Regions from separate parts of the Streptomyces sp. NBC_01508 genome, predicted to be linked through region 1. Evidence: riboswitches for the same ligand, from Rfam matches in the RefSeq annotation. Region 1 holds a riboswitch; the other holds the start of a gene.

What was found. Region 1 has a riboswitch for thiamine pyrophosphate ahead of thiO (glycine oxidase ThiO). Riboswitches for the same ligand answer to the same signal wherever they lie in the genome.
Region 2: another riboswitch for thiamine pyrophosphate. It lies ahead of OG700_RS09200 (thiamine ABC transporter substrate binding subunit); the one in region 1 lies ahead of thiO (glycine oxidase ThiO).

The regions. Positions count from the first base shown of each region.
Region 1 is NZ_CP109419.1:6,482,568-6,490,007, reverse strand. Features, by position in the region: gene OG700_RS30035 (hypothetical protein) at 1-238, opposite strand, end outside; gene metF (methylenetetrahydrofolate reductase [NAD(P)H]) at 290-1,207, opposite strand; gene thiE (thiamine phosphate synthase) at 1,369-2,037, opposite strand; gene OG700_RS30020 (Rv2175c family DNA-binding protein) at 2,125-2,490, opposite strand; gene OG700_RS30015 (NAD(P)/FAD-dependent oxidoreductase) at 2,696-3,859, opposite strand; TPP riboswitch at 4,024-4,137, shown strand; gene thiO (glycine oxidase ThiO) at 4,135-5,340, shown strand; gene thiS (sulfur carrier protein ThiS) at 5,337-5,552, shown strand; gene OG700_RS30000 (thiazole synthase) at 5,557-6,351, shown strand; gene OG700_RS29995 (PASTA domain-containing protein) at 6,497-7,440, shown strand, end outside.
Region 2 is NZ_CP109419.1:2,053,010-2,060,449, reverse strand. Features, by position in the region: gene pyrH (UMP kinase) at 1-730, shown strand, start outside; gene frr (ribosome recycling factor) at 860-1,417, shown strand; gene OG700_RS09210 (phosphatidate cytidylyltransferase) at 1,417-2,487, shown strand; gene rlmN (23S rRNA (adenine(2503)-C(2))-methyltransferase RlmN) at 2,663-3,775, shown strand; TPP riboswitch at 3,829-3,952, shown strand; gene OG700_RS09200 (thiamine ABC transporter substrate binding subunit) at 4,032-5,126, shown strand; gene OG700_RS09195 (ABC transporter permease) at 5,267-6,880, shown strand; gene OG700_RS09190 (ABC transporter ATP-binding protein) at 6,880-7,440, shown strand, end outside.

The sequences.
Region 1 (7,440 bases):
AGCCGGTGGAGAAGCCGCGCCGGAACGACAGCGTCACATAGGTCTGGCCGACCGCGAACGCGATCGCGCCGACCGCGATGACCGGTACGGAGGCGAGCAGAACGCCCAGCACCACGACGACGAATCCCGTGAAGGCGAGCAGTCGCCAACGGAGCCGCGCCTTGTACTGGAGCAGTACTTCGCCCAGCAGCCACAGCGCGACGATGCCGAACGCGATGTAGAGGACCGTCCAGCCCATGCCCGCCCCTCTCCTGCGGTCACCGCCCCGGGGCGGGGCCGGTACGACCGGTCACGACTGCTCGTGCAGTCCGAGATTCTCGTAAATTTCAAGCGTCGCCGTGGAGTTGTTGAGTGTAATGAAGTGGAGTCCGGGGACACCCTCCGCGCGCAACGTCGCGCAGAACTCCGTCGCGTACTCGATACCGATGGAGCGTACAGCGGCGGGATCGTCCTTGGCGGAGAGGATCCGTTCTTTCAGCGCCGGGGGCAGCGACGCGTTGCTGAGCTGCGAGAAGCGCTCGATCTGCCGGACGTTGGTGACCGGCATGATCTCCGGGATGATCGGGGTGTCGCAGCCGGCGGCCGTCACCTTGTCCCGCAGCCGCAGATAGTCCTCGGGATCGAAGAACATCTGGGTGATCGCGTAGTCGGCGCCCGCACGGCACTTGGCCACGAAGTGGCGGATGTCGCTCTCCCAGTCGGGCGAGCGCGGATGCATCTCGGGGAAGGCCGCGACGCCCACGCAGAAGTCGCCGGACTCCTTGATCAGGCGGACGAGATCGGCCGCGTACCCCACGCCCTCGGGGTGCTTGACCCACTCGCCCATCGGGTCGCCGGGCGGGTCTCCGCGCACGGCGAGGATGTTCCTGATCCCGGCGTCCGCGTACTGGCCGATCATGTTGCGCAGCTCGGCGACCGAGTGGTTCACGGCGGTGAGGTGGGCGACCGGGGTGAGCGTGGTGTCGGCGGCGATGCGCTCGGTCGCCTTGACCGTGCCCGCGCGGGTGGAGCCGCCCGCGCCGTAGGTCACCGAGACGAAGTTCGGAGCGACGGCCTCGACCCTGCGCAGCGCGTTCCAGAGGTTCCGCTCGCCCTTCTCCGTCTTGGGCGCCCAGAATTCGAACGAGTACGACAATTTCCCGGTCGCAAGCAGGTCACGCACCGTACGAGCGTGATCCGTCCTGGTCGAAGCTGTGCCAAGGGCCATACCGGAAGGTTATCGAGGGTGTGGCGATCACCCAACCAGAGCAGGGTAATTTGTCCATTTCGCACCATCCCTGTCCACCCCTCGGACGGTGCTCGGGCACCGGGGGGTGCGGGTGGGCGCGGGGCGGATGCGAACGTGGGCGCGGGTTCAGGCGGCGCGGGTCACGCGACCCGGTCCCGGACGCGCTTCGCGATGCCGGCGGCGGCCGCGGCCGGATCGTCCGCCTCCGTGAGGGCCCGTACGACCACGACCCGGCGGGCCCCGGCGTCCAGCACCTCTTCGAGATTGCCCGCGTCGATCCCGCCGATCGCGAACCACGGGCGCCGGGTGGCCAGCGACGCGGCGTACCGCACGAGGCCGAGGCCGGGGGCGGGCCGGCCGGGCTTGGTGGGGGTGGGCCAGCAGGGTCCGGCGCAGAAGTAGTCCACGCCGGGCTCGCCCGCCGCCGCCATCACCTCGGCCTCGCCATGGGTGGAGCGGCCGATCAGCGGCTCCGTACCGAGGATGGCGCGGGCGGCCGAGACGGGCAGGTCCCCCTGGCCCAGGTGCAGCACGTCGGAACCGATGGCGTGCGCCACGTCGGCCCGGTCGTTCACGGCGAGCAGCTTGCCGTGGCGCCGGCAGGCGTCGGCGAAGACCTGGAGGTGGTCCAGCTCCTCGGCCGCCTCCATGCCCTTGTCACGCAGCTGCACGATGTCCACACCGGAGGTGAGGACGGCGTCCAGGAAGTCGGGGAGGTCCCCCTGCCGCTTCCGCGCGTCCGTACAGAGATAGAGCCGGGCGTCGGACAGCAGATCGAGTGCGCTGGGCGCACCGGGCGCTGCGGGCATGCGGGTCTCCCCCGTCGGATCAGTGTCGTGGGACGACCGTACGCGGGCCGGGGCGGCCCGGTCCGCGCACGGCCGGTGGTGGTGCCGTCAGACGGCGAGCGCCTGCGCGCGGCGCTTCACCTCCGTACCGCGATTCTCGCTGAGGGCCTGCGCGGGCGTGCCCGGCAGGGACGGGTCGGGAGTGAAGAGCCACTCAAGCATCTCTTCGTCGGTGAAGCTGTCGTCCCTGAGGAGCGTCAAGGTCCCCGCGAGGCCCTTGACCACCTTGTTGCCGTCGATGAAGGCAGCCGGCACCTGGAGCGCGCGGTTCTCACCGCGGCGCACGGCGATCAGCGTGCCTTCCTTCACGAGCTGGCGTACACGCGTCACCTCGATATCGAGCATTTCGGCGATATCGGGCAGGTGGAGCCAGGCAGGGACGAGAGCATCGATCTTTGCGTCAATCTCAGTCACAGGACAAGCCTGCCATCCCGGACTGACAGTCGGAAGCCGAGCCGGGCACCGAGAGCCTGTCCGGCGGATCGGCGAGCGGCGCACGAGGCCGTGGGCGACGGGGCGGGGCGCCGCCGGGGAGCCGGTCGGAGTCGCGGTCGGGGAGCCGGTCGGAGTCGCGGTCGGCGAGCCGACGGAGAGCCGTCAGAGAGCCGTCAGAGAGCCGTCAGAGAGCCGTCATCTTGAGCGGTACGGCGGGGTCGGCGGCCCGCTCCGTGTCGATCCGCGCGCCCGCCGCGACGAGCTTGCGGCCCTGCGCCAGGTCACGCGGTCGGCCGACGGCCAGCAGCGCCACCAGCACCCCCTCGCGCAGCCAGAGGACCGACCAGGCGGCGCTCGCCGGGTCGCCGCGCCACAGGAGGGTGTCGGCCCGCGCGTGGTGGCCCGCGTACTGCACGAAGCGGCCGAACTGCTCGGACCAGAAGTACGGGACGGGGTCGTACGGCTCGTGCGACTCCCCCACGATGTCGGCGGCGACCGTGCGCGGCCCCTGGAGCGCGTTGTCCCAGTGGTGCACCAGCAGCCGCTCGCCGTAGCGGGCCGAGGGGAACGAGGCGCAGTCACCGACCGCGTACACGCCGGGCGACGAGGTACGCAGCCGGTCGTCGGCCGTGACGGCGCCCTCGGCGCCGGTCGCGATGCCGGAGCCCGCCAGCCAGGCCGTGGCGGGTCGGGCGCCGATGCCCACGACCACCGCGTCCGCCGCCAGCTCGCGGCCGTCGGTGAGGACCACCCTGCCGGGCTCGACGGTCGCCACGCGCGCATCGGTGAGGAGTTCCGCGCCGCTCTCGGCGTACCAGTGCGCCATCGGAGTGGCGACCTCGGCCGGCAGGGCGCCGGCGAGCGGGCGGTCCGCGGCCTCGACGACGGTGACCGCGCAGTCGGCCTCCCTGGCGGCGGTGGTGAACTCGGCGCCGATCCAGCCCGCTCCCACCACCACGATGTGGTGCTTGCGGTCCAGGACGGGGCGCAGCCGCGCGGCGTCGTCCAGGGTGCGCAGCAGATGGACACCGGGGACGCCCGCCGCGCCCGGCAGGGTGACCGGTTCGGCGCCGGTGGCGACGACCAGGACGTCGTACGCAACCGGGCCCGCCTCTGTGTCCACCTCACGGTCCTCCGGGCGCACGCCGGTCACTTCGAGACCCAGCCGCAGTTCCACGGAGAGGGCGTCGAAGTCGACGTCGAAGGCCGAGCTCTCCGCCGTCCCCAGGAGGACGGCCTTCGAGAGTGGGGGCCGGTCGTAGGGCTGGTGCCGTTCGGCGCCGATGAGGGTGACGGCGCCGTCGTACCCCAATTCGCGCAGTGCCACGGCGGTCTGCACACCCGCCATGCCCGCGCCGACGACCACCACGCGCCGCTCGTCCGTCTGCTTCCGCTGCTCACTCACCCGATCACCTTAAGGAACCGGCCGGGACCACGACTCCCTTACCGGGTGCGTGGACCGGGGGTTACCCTGGCCCCGGAACCACCGATCGGCAGTAGGAATCAAGAGACTTCACACCTCGCGGGAGCCCGTACGCACCGGGCTGAGAGGGAGGCTGACGCGGCCTCCGACCGTACGAACCTGATCCGGGTCATGCCGGCGAAGGGAGGAGCGGGACGCCCATGCGGTCATCTCATACCGATGTCCTGGTCGTCGGGGGCGGGATCATCGGCCTCGTCACCGCCTGGCGCGCGGCGCAGCGCGGGCTCGGCGTCACCGTCGTCGATCCCGAGCCGGGCGGCGGGGCCGCCCGGGTCGCCGCCGGGATGCTCGCCGCCGTCAGCGAACTCGACCACGGCGAACAGACCCTGCTGGGGCTGAACATCGCCTCCGCGCGGCTCTACCCCGACTTCGTCGCCGAACTGGAGTCGGCCACCGGCCAGGACACCGGCTACCGCGCCTGCGGCACCCTCGCCGTCGCCCTCGACACCGACGACCGGGCCCGGCTGCGTGAACTCCACGCCCTCCAGAGAAGGTCGGGGCTGGAGTCCGAATGGCTCACCGGCCGCGAGTGCCGGCGGCTGGAGCCGATGCTCGCTCCGGGCGTACGCGGCGGGCTGCGGGTCGACGGTGACCACCAGATCGACCCGCGCAGGCTCGCAGCCGCCCTGCTGACGGCCTGCGAGCGGGCGGGGGTGGTCTTCCACCGGGCGTGGGCCGAACGGCTGCGAGTGGTCCGGGACCGGGCCGCCGGGGTCACGGTCGGTGGCGGCACCGAACTCGGCGCCGACCAGGTCGTCATCGCCGGGGGCAGCCTCAGCGGGCAGCTCGCGGGCGTGCCGGACGACGTCCTGCCGCCGGTACGTCCCGTCAAGGGCCAGGTCCTGCGGCTGACGGTGCCGCGCCCGTACGCCCCGTTCCTGTCCCGGACACTGCGGGCCGAGGTCCGCGGCAGCCACGTCTATCTGGTGCCGCGCGAGAACGGCGAGCTGGTCGTGGGCGCGACGAGCGAAGAGCTGGGCTGGGACACGACGGTGACGGCGGGCGGGGTGTACGAACTGCTGCGCGACGCCCATGAACTGCTCCCCGGCATCACCGAACTGCCGCTCACCGAGACCCGCGCCGGGCTGCGCCCGACGTCGCCGGACAACGCCCCGCTGCTCGGACCGACCGCCCTGCCTGGCCTGCTTCTGGCCACCGGGCACCACCGCAACGGGGTGCTCCTGACGCCCGTCACCGGCCAGGTGATGGCCACCGTGCTCACGACCGGTGAACTCCCCGACGACGCGCGGCCCTTCACACCCGGCCGCTTCGCGCCGGCCTTCGTGCCCGGCCCCTCGCCGGCCTTCTCCCCCGCCGTCTCCGTAGGTCAGGAGCAGCACGCATGAGCACCGAATCCGTGACCGTCTCGGTGAACGGGGAGGCCCGCGTCCTCGCCGTCCCCGTCACCCTCGACGTCCTCGTCGCGACCCTCACCCCCGCCCCTTCGGGCGTCGCCGCCGCGCTCAACGAGACCGTCGTCCCGCGCGGGCGCTGGTCCGCGACCCCCCTGGCCGACGGCGACCGCGTCGAAGTCCTCACCGCCGTCCAAGGAGGCTGACCCGATGTCCGGCGACCGGCTCACCATCGGCGGCACCGTCCTCAACTCCCGGCTCATCATGGGCACGGGCGGCGCGCCCAGCCTCGACGTACTGGAAAGGTCCCTGACCGCGTCGGGCACCGAACTCACCACCGTCGCGATGCGCCGGCTGGACCCGACCGTGCACGGCTCCGTCCTGTCCGTGCTCGGCCGGCTGGGCATCCGGGTCCTGCCGAACACGGCGGGCTGCCACACGGCGGGTGAGGCCGTCCTCACCGCCCGCCTGGCGCGCGAGGCGCTGGGCACCGACTGGATCAAGCTCGAAGTGGTGGCCGACGAACGGACGCTGCTGCCCGACCCGATCGAACTGCTGGACGCCGCCGAGACGTTGGTGGACGACGGCTTCACGGTCCTGCCGTACACGAACGACGATCCCGTACTCGCCAGGAAACTGGAGGACGTGGGCTGCGCGGCGATCATGCCGCTCGGGTCCCCGATCGGATCGGGTCTGGGCATCCGTAATCCGCACAACTTCCAGCTGATCACCGCTCACGCACACGTGCCGGTGATCCTGGACGCGGGGGCCGGCACGGCGTCCGACGCCGCCCTCGCCATGGAGCTGGGCTGTGCGGCCGTCATGCTCGCGTCGGCGGTCACGCGCGCCCAGGAGCCCGTCCTGATGGCCGAGGCGATGCGGCACGCGGTCGAGGCGGGGCGGCTGGCCTTCCGCGCGGGCCGCATTCCGCGCCGGCACTTCGCGGACGCCTCGTCTCCTACGGAGGGGCTGGCGGTGCTGGACCCGGAGCGGCCCGCGTTCTGAGGCGCCGCGTTGTGAGCCCCCGCGCTCCGGGGCGACGGCCGATTGCCGCGGTGTGGTGTGTGTGCTGTCACAAGACGGCTCCATTGGCGCGTCGGGCCTGACCCGGGGCTGCGGGAGTGTCGGCGGTGGCTCGTAGACTCAACGGGTGGATACGACGCTCAAGGACCCTCTCGTCGGGCAGCTGCTCGACGGCCGCTACCGCGTCGACGCGCGCATCGCCGTCGGCGGCATGGCCACGGTCTACCGCGCTGTCGACACCCGGCTCGACCGGGTCCTGGCCCTCAAGGTGATGCACCCGGCCCTGGCGACCGACGCCACCTTCGTGGAGCGCTTCATCCGCGAGGCGAAGTCCGTGGCGCGGCTGGCGCATCCGAACGTCGTCGGGGTCTTCGACCAGGGCGCCGAGGGCGCGTACGTGTATCTGGCGATGGAGTACGTGGAGGGCTGCACGCTGCGGGACGTGCTGCGCGAGCGCGGCGCCCTCCAGCCCCGTGCCGCCCTGGACATCCTGGAGCCGATGCTGGCCGCGCTGGGCGCCGCCCACCGGGCGGGCTTCATCCACCGGGACATCAAGCCGGAGAACGTCCTGATAGGGGACGACGGCCGGGTGAAGGTCGCCGACTTCGGTCTCGTACGGGCCATCGGCTCGGTCACCAACACCACGGGCACGATCCTGGGCACCGTCTCGTACCTCGCCCCGGAGCAGATCGAGTACGGCACGTCCGACACCCGCGTGGACGTGTACGCGTGCGGTGTCGTCCTGCACGAGATGCTGACCGGCGCCAAGCCGCACGGCGGGGACACCCCCGCGCAGGTGCTCTACCTCCATCTGAACGAGGACGTGCCCGCGCCGTCCGCAGCCGTGCCCGGTATGGCGATCGAGCTGGACGAGCTGGTCGCGACGGCGACCGCCCGCAATCCGGAGATCCGCCCGGAGGACGCGGTGGCGCTCCTCGCGCTGACCCGGCACACGCGCGCCGCGCTCGACGACGCGCAGTTGGACGCGGTGCCGCCGCAGGCCGCGGCGGCCGCGGCGAAGACCGCGTCGGCCGCCGCCGCGGGGTCGACGGACGGCGCACGCGGCGGGAA
Region 2 (7,440 bases), 4.4 Mb from region 1:
CGGCAAGAAGGCCGGGCGCTTCATGCTGAAACTGTCCGGTGAGGCGTTCGCCGGCGGGGGAGCGCTCGGCGTCGACCCCGATGTCGTACACGCCATCGCCCGCGAGATCGCCGCCGTCGTGCGGGACGGGGCGCAGATCGCCATTGTCATCGGCGGAGGAAACTTCTTCCGCGGCGCCGAACTCCAGCAGCGCGGCATGGACCGGGCCCGCTCCGACTACATGGGCATGCTCGGTACGGTCATGAACTGCCTGGCCCTCCAGGACTTCCTGGAGAAGGAGGGCATCGACTCGCGCGTCCAGACCGCCATCACCATGGGGCAGGTCGCCGAGCCGTACATCCCGCTGCGCGCCGTACGGCACCTGGAGAAGGGCCGTGTCGTCATCTTCGGCGCCGGCATGGGGATGCCGTATTTCTCCACCGACACCACCGCCGCCCAGCGCGCCCTGGAGATCGACGCCGAAGCGCTGCTGATGGGCAAGAACGGCGTGGACGGGGTCTACGACTCCGACCCCAAGACCAACCCCGACGCGGTGAAGTTCGACGCGCTGGAGTACGGCGAGGTGATCACCCGCGACCTCAAGGTCGCCGATGCCACCGCCGTCACTCTCTGCCGCGACAATGCGCTGCCGATCCTTGTCTTCGAACTCCTCACGGAGGGCAATATCGCGCGTGCCGTCAAGGGTGAGAAGATCGGCACGCTCGTGAGCGACCAGGGCACCCGGGCCTGAACTCGGGCTGCCCCGCACGGGGATGGACAAAGCCCTGCCGGTCGGACACCGTGCAGGAGCAAGACGCGACGCAGGTTCCGCCGGCCCTGTAAGCACACCGGGCCCACTCAAGACACGCAGGAGCAAGTGGTGATCGAAGAGACCCTCCTCGAAGCAGAGGAGAAGATGGAGAAGGCCGTCCTGGTCGCCAAGGAGGACTTCGCCGCGATCCGCACCGGTCGTGCGCACCCGGCGATGTTCAACAAGATCGTGGCGGACTACTACGGTGCCCTGACCCCGATCAACCAGCTGGCCTCGTTCTCGGTGCCCGAGCCGCGTATGGCCGTGGTGACCCCGTTCGACAAGAGCGCGCTGCGTAACATCGAGCAGGCCATTCGCGACTCCGACCTCGGGGTGAACCCGAGCAACGACGGAAATATCATCCGGGTGGTGTTCCCCGAGCTCACGCAGGACCGCCGCAAGGAGTACATCAAGGTCGCCAAGACCAAGGCGGAGGACTCGAAGATCTCGATCCGCTCCGTGCGCCGCAAGGCCAAGGAAACGATCGACAAGCTGGTCAAGGACGGCCAGGTCGGCGAGGACGAGGGCCGCCGCGCCGAGAAGGAGCTCGACGACACCACGGCGAAGTACGTCGCCCAGGTTGACGAGCTGCTCAAGCACAAGGAAGCCGAGCTGCTCGAGGTCTGATGAACGACTCTTCCTGGGGGGCCCCGCCGGCTGCCGGCTACTGGGGACCGCCTGACCAGGGGGCTGCCCCGGCGGGTCCCGCATACGATGAGCTTGACGCACAGCAGACTCGGCCCATGCCCATCGTGCCCGACGTACCCGCGAGCGGCGGGGCCCAGGATGACGACCGGGGGGCTGCTCGGCCGGGCGGCCCTCTGTTCCGTGACGAAACGCCGCAGGAGCCCATGTCCGCCCCTCCGCCACCCCCGCCGAAGAAGCGGGCGGGCCGCGACCTCCGCGCGGCCATAGGGGTCGGTGTGGGGCTCTGCGCGGTGATCGTGGCGTCCCTCTTCATCGTGAAGGCCGTCTTCATCGGCGTCATAGTGGTCGCCGTCGTCGTCGGGCTCTGGGAGCTGACCTCCCGGCTCGACGAGAAGAAGGGCATCAAGGCGCCCCTCGTCCCGCTCGCGGTCGGTGGCGCCGCGATGGTCGTCGCCGGCTACGTACGGGGCGCGGAAGGCGCCTGGGTCGCCACCGCGCTCACGGCGCTCGCCGTGCTCGCGTGGCGCATGACGGAGCCGCCCGAGGGTTATCTCAAGGACGTGACGGCGGGCGTCTTCGCTGCGTTCTACGTGCCCTTCCTGGCGACGTTCGTCGCGATGATGCTCACGGCGGACGACGGCGCGCAGCGTGTGCTCACCTTCCTCGTGCTGACCATCGTCAGCGACACCGGTGCGTACGCGATCGGCTGGCGCTTCGGCAGCCACAAGCTGGCACCGCGCATCAGCCCCGGCAAGACCCGTGAGGGTCTGTTCGGCGCCGTGGGATTCGCCATGGTGGCAGGGGCGCTGTGCATGCAGTTCCTCATCGACGACGGCACCTGGTGGCAGGGACTGCTGCTCGGTCTCGCCGTGGCCACCAGTGCCACGCTCGGCGACCTGGGTGAGTCGATGATCAAGCGGGACCTCGGGATCAAGGACATGGGGACTCTGCTGCCCGGTCACGGCGGCATCATGGACCGCCTCGACTCGCTCCTGCCGACGGCCCCGGTGGTGTGGCTGCTGCTGGTGGTGTTCGTCGGGTCGGGCTGACCCGTATCCGTACCGGTTACTCTGGTAAGGCCCGCCGTCCCGGACGGCGGGCCTTACTGCGCTCCGCGGTCGCGGAGCCCTTCACATGAGGTCTCCTGGCACCGGCAGTGTGCCCATGTCCCTCCCGCAGCCGGCGGGGAACACCGGCCTCGTCGTACCGAGGAGAAAACAGCTCATGGCACCGCCCAATCCCGGAGAACTCACCTTCGTCGCACCCCGCGGCGCCAAGAAGCCGCCGAGGCACCTCGCTGACCTCACACCGGAGGAGCGTCGCGAGGCCGTGGCGGCGCTCGGCGAGAAGGAGTTCCGCGCCAAGCAGTTGTCGCAGCACTACTTCGCGCGGTTCGCCCACGACCCCGCCGAGTGGACGGACATCCCCGCCGCCGCGCGGGACAAGCTCGCCACGGAACTGCTGCCCGACCTGATGTCCGTGGTACGGCACATCTCCTGCGACGACGACACCACCCGTAAGACGCTGTGGCGGCTGCACGACGGCACGCTCGTCGAGTCCGTTCTGATGCGCTACCCGGACCGCGTCACCATGTGCATCTCCTCGCAGGCGGGCTGCGGGATGAACTGCCCGTTCTGTGCCACGGGGCAGGCGGGCCTCGACCGCAACCTGTCCACGGCGGAGATCGTGCACCAGATCGTGGACGGCATGCGCGCGCTGCGCGACGGTGAGGTCCCCGGCGGCCCCGCCCGGCTGTCCAACATCGTCTTCATGGGCATGGGCGAACCGCTCGCCAACTACCGCCGTGTCGTCGGCTCGATCCGTCGGCTGACCGACCCCGAACCGGACGGTCTCGGACTCTCGCAGCGCGGCATCACCGTCTCGACGGTGGGCCTGGTGCCCGCGATGCTGCGATTCGCCGACGAGGGCTTCAAGTGCCGCCTCGCGGTCTCACTGCACGCGCCCGACGACGAACTGCGCGACACCCTCGTTCCGGTCAACACCCGTTGGAAGGTGCGGGAGGTGCTGGACGCCGCCTGGGAGTACGCCGAGAAGTCGGGCCGCCGGATCTCCATCGAGTACGCCATGATCCGCGACATCAACGACCAGGCGTGGCGGGGCGATCTGCTGGGCCGGCTGCTCAAGGGGAAGCGGGTGCACGTCAATTTGATCCCGCTCAACCCGACCCCCGGGTCCAAGTGGACAGCCTCCCGCCCCGAGGACGAGAAGGCGTTCGTCGAGGCGATCGCGTCCCACGGGGTGCCGGTGACGGTGCGCGACACCCGCGGTCAGGAGATCGACGGGGCGTGCGGTCAGCTGGCGGCGACGGAGCGCTGAGCGCCGGGAAGGGCCCCGTCGGGGCCCATGTACGCTGGGTTCGAAAGAATTTCATATTCCGACAGGGGAGCGCCACAGCGCTGAGAGTGCGACAGAGACTCGAAAGAGCCTCACGGTCGCAGACCCTCTGAACCTTGCCCAGGTCATTCTGGGTAGGAAGTTCGGTCATCACTCAAGCTGTTGCGCCCTGCCCTGCTCCGGTCCGCCGGCGCGGGGCAGGGCCGCGTCTTCTCCTGGACATCCCAGGAGGAATTCAGTGCGTACCACGAAGAACTTGGCGGCCGGCGCCGTCGCCGCCGCGATAGGTGTCTCCACCCTCGCCGCGTGCGGTGGCGGGTCCGAGGACGCCACGTCGTCGGACGGCGCGAAGTCCAAGAGCGTGACGCTCGTCGCCCACGACTCGTTCGCCGTCTCGGGCTCCGTGCTGAAGGCGTTCACGGAGCAGACCGGCTACACCGTCAAGGTGCTGAAGAGCGGCGAGGCCGGTGCGGCGCTCAACAAGGAGATCCTCACCAAGGGTTCGCCGCAGGGCGACGTCTTCTTCGGTGTCGACAACACCTTGCTCTCCCGCGCACTCGATAACAGTCTGTTCACGCCGTACGAGGCGAAGGGACTCGACCAGGTCCGCGCCGATGTACGGCTCGACGACGCCAAGCACCGCGTCACCCCCGTCGACACCGGCGACATCTGCGTCAACTACGACAAGAAGTACTTCACCGACAAGAAGCTGGCGCCGCCGGAGTCCTTCGCCGACCTGACGAAGCCCGCCTACAAGGACCTGCTGGTCGTCGAGAACGCCGAGCAGTCCTCACCTGGCCTCGGCTTCCTCCTCGGCACCGTCGCCGCGTACGGGGACGACGGATGGCAGGGCTACTGGAAGAAGCTCAAGGCCAACGGCGTCCAGGTCGTGGACAGTTGGGAGCAGGCATACAACGAGGAGTTCTCCGGCTCTGCTGGCGGCAAGAAGGCCAAGGCGGAGCGCCCGCTCGTCGTCTCCTACGCGTCGAGCCCGCCCGTCGGGGTCCTGTACGCCGACCCGCAGCCCGAGGAGGCCCCGACCGGCGTCGCCGCGGGCACGTGCTTCCGGCAGATCGAGTTCGCCGGCCTGCTTCAGGGGGCGAAGAACGAGGCGGGCGGCAAGGCCCTGCTGGACTTCCTGGTGAGCAAGACCTTCCAGGAGGACATGCCGCTCAACATGTTCGTGAATCCGGTCGTCGACGGCGCGAAGCTGCCCGCGCTCTTCACGGACCACGGCGCCGTGGTCGACAACCCGGAGACCGTGGCGCCGGAGAAGATCGCCAAGAACCGTGACGCGTGGATCCAGTCGTGGTCCTCACTCGTCGTCAAGTAGGCGCGAAAGCCGCCCGGGAAGGCGACAGGGCCACACGTACGGAGGTGAGTGGTCCGGTCGGCGGGCCGGGCCGGGGCCGGGGTGTGGGACGGGCGGTGCGGGCCGTACGGCGCCGTAGGAGCGCCGTACGGCTCCGCCTCATGGCCGTGCCTGTCGCGTTCTTCGCGGTCTTCTTCGCCTACCCCGTCGCCGCGATCGTCGGCCGCGGGCTGAAGGCGGACGGCTCCTGGCACTGGGGCCGTTTCGGGGACGTACTGAGCCGGCCCGACATCGGGCAGGTGCTCTGGTTCACGACGTGGCAGGCCGCGGTCTCCACCGCTCTCACCCTGCTGATCGCGCTCCCCGGTGCCTACGTCTTCGCACGCTTCGAGTTCCCCGGCAAACAACTCCTGCGCGCCGTCGTGACCGTGCCGTTCGTCCTGCCGACCGTCGTCGTCGGCACGGCGTTCCTCGCGCTGCTGGGGCGCGGTGGGTTGCTCGACGAACTGTGGGGGGTGCGGGCGGACACATCTGTGTGGGCGATTCTCCTCGCCCATGTCTTCTTCAACTACGCGGTGGTCGTCCGCACCGTGGGCGGCCTCTGGGCGCAGCTCGACCCGCGTCAGGAGGAGGCCGCGCGGGTGCTCGGCGCCGGGCGGCTGGCGGCGTGGTGGCGAGTGACGCTGCCCGCGCTGGGCCCCGCCGTCGCCGCCGCGGCGCTGATGGTCTTCCTCTTCACCTTCACCTCCTTCGGCATCGTCCAGATCCTGGGTGGTCCGGCCTACTCCACGCTGGAGGTGGAGATCTACCGGCAGACAGCGCAGCTGCTCGACCTGCCCACCGCCGCTGTGCTGACGATGGTGCAGTTCGCCGCCGTCGGCGCGATCCTGGCGCTGCACGCCTGGACCGTACGCAGGCGGGAGACCGTCCTGAAACTGGTCGACCCCGCGCAGACGGCGCGCAGACCGCGCGGGGCCGGGCAGTGGGCGCTGCTCGCCGGCGTGCTCGGCAGCGTCCTGCTCCTGATTCTGCTGCCCCTCGGCGTGCTGGTCGAGCGGTCGCTCGACGGCCCCGCCGGGTACGGATTCGACTACTACCGGGCGCTCCGTTCGGTGGAGGCGAGCGGCGGCACCTTCCTCGTACCGCCGCTGGAAGCGGTCTGGAACTCTCTGCGCTACGCACTGATGGCGACGTTCATCGCCCTGGTCGTCGGCGGCCTGGCGGCTGCCGCGCTCACCCGACGGGCAGGGCGCTTCGTACGGGGCTTCGACGCGCTGCTGATGCTCCCGCTGGGCGTCTCCGCCGTGACCGTCGGCTTCGGGTTCCTGATCACGCTCGACAAGCCGCCGTTGGACCTGCGGGCGTCGTGGATCCTGGTGCCGCTCGCACAGGCGTTGGTGGGGGTCCCCTTCGTCGTACGGATCATGCTCCCGGTACTGCGGGCCGTGGACGGGCGGCTGCGCGAGGCCGCGGCCGTTCTCGGGGCTTCGCCATTGCGTGCGTGGCGGGAGGTCGATCTGCCGATGGTGCGGCGGGCGGTGCTGGTGGCCGCCGGATTCGCCTTCGCCGTCTCGCTCGGTGAGTTCGGCGCCACGGTCTTCATCGCGCGGCCGGACCGGCCGACGCTGCCGGTGGCCGTCGCGCGGCTGCTGGGGCGGCCCGGTGATCTCAACTACGGGCAGGCGATGGCGCTGAGCACCGTGCTGATGGTGGTGTGCGCCGTGTCGCTGCTGGCGCTCGAACGTATCCGTACCGACCGTTCCGGGGAGTTCTGATGACCCTGCTCACTCTTGAGGACGTGACCGTGCGGTTCGGGCGGCGTACGGCGCTCGACGCGGTGGATCTGGAGATCGCCGCGCACGACGTCGTCTGCGTGCTGGGGCCGAGCGGCAGCGGCAAGTCCACCCTGCTGCGCGTCGTCGCCGGCCTTCAGCCGCCGGACGCCGGACGGGTGTTGCTGGAGGGCGGCGACCAGGCGGGGGTGCCCGTGCACCGGCGCGGCGTCGGACTCATGTTCCAGGACCATCAGCTCTTTCCGCAGCGTGACGTCGGCGGCAATGTCGCCTTCGGACTGCGCATGCGGGGCGAGTCGCGCGCTGAACAGCGGCGACGTGTCGCCGAGTTGCTCGACCTCGTCGGCCTGCCGGGCGCCCAGCGCCGCGCCGTCGCCGCGCTGTCCGGCGGTGAGCAACAGCGGGTGGCGCTGGCACGGGCGCTCGCCCCTCGGCCCCGGCTGCTCATGCTCGACGAACCGCTCGGCCAGCTCGACCGGAGCCTGCGCGAGCGTCTGGTCGTGGAACTGCGCGGCGTGTTCGACCAGTTGGGTACGACGGTG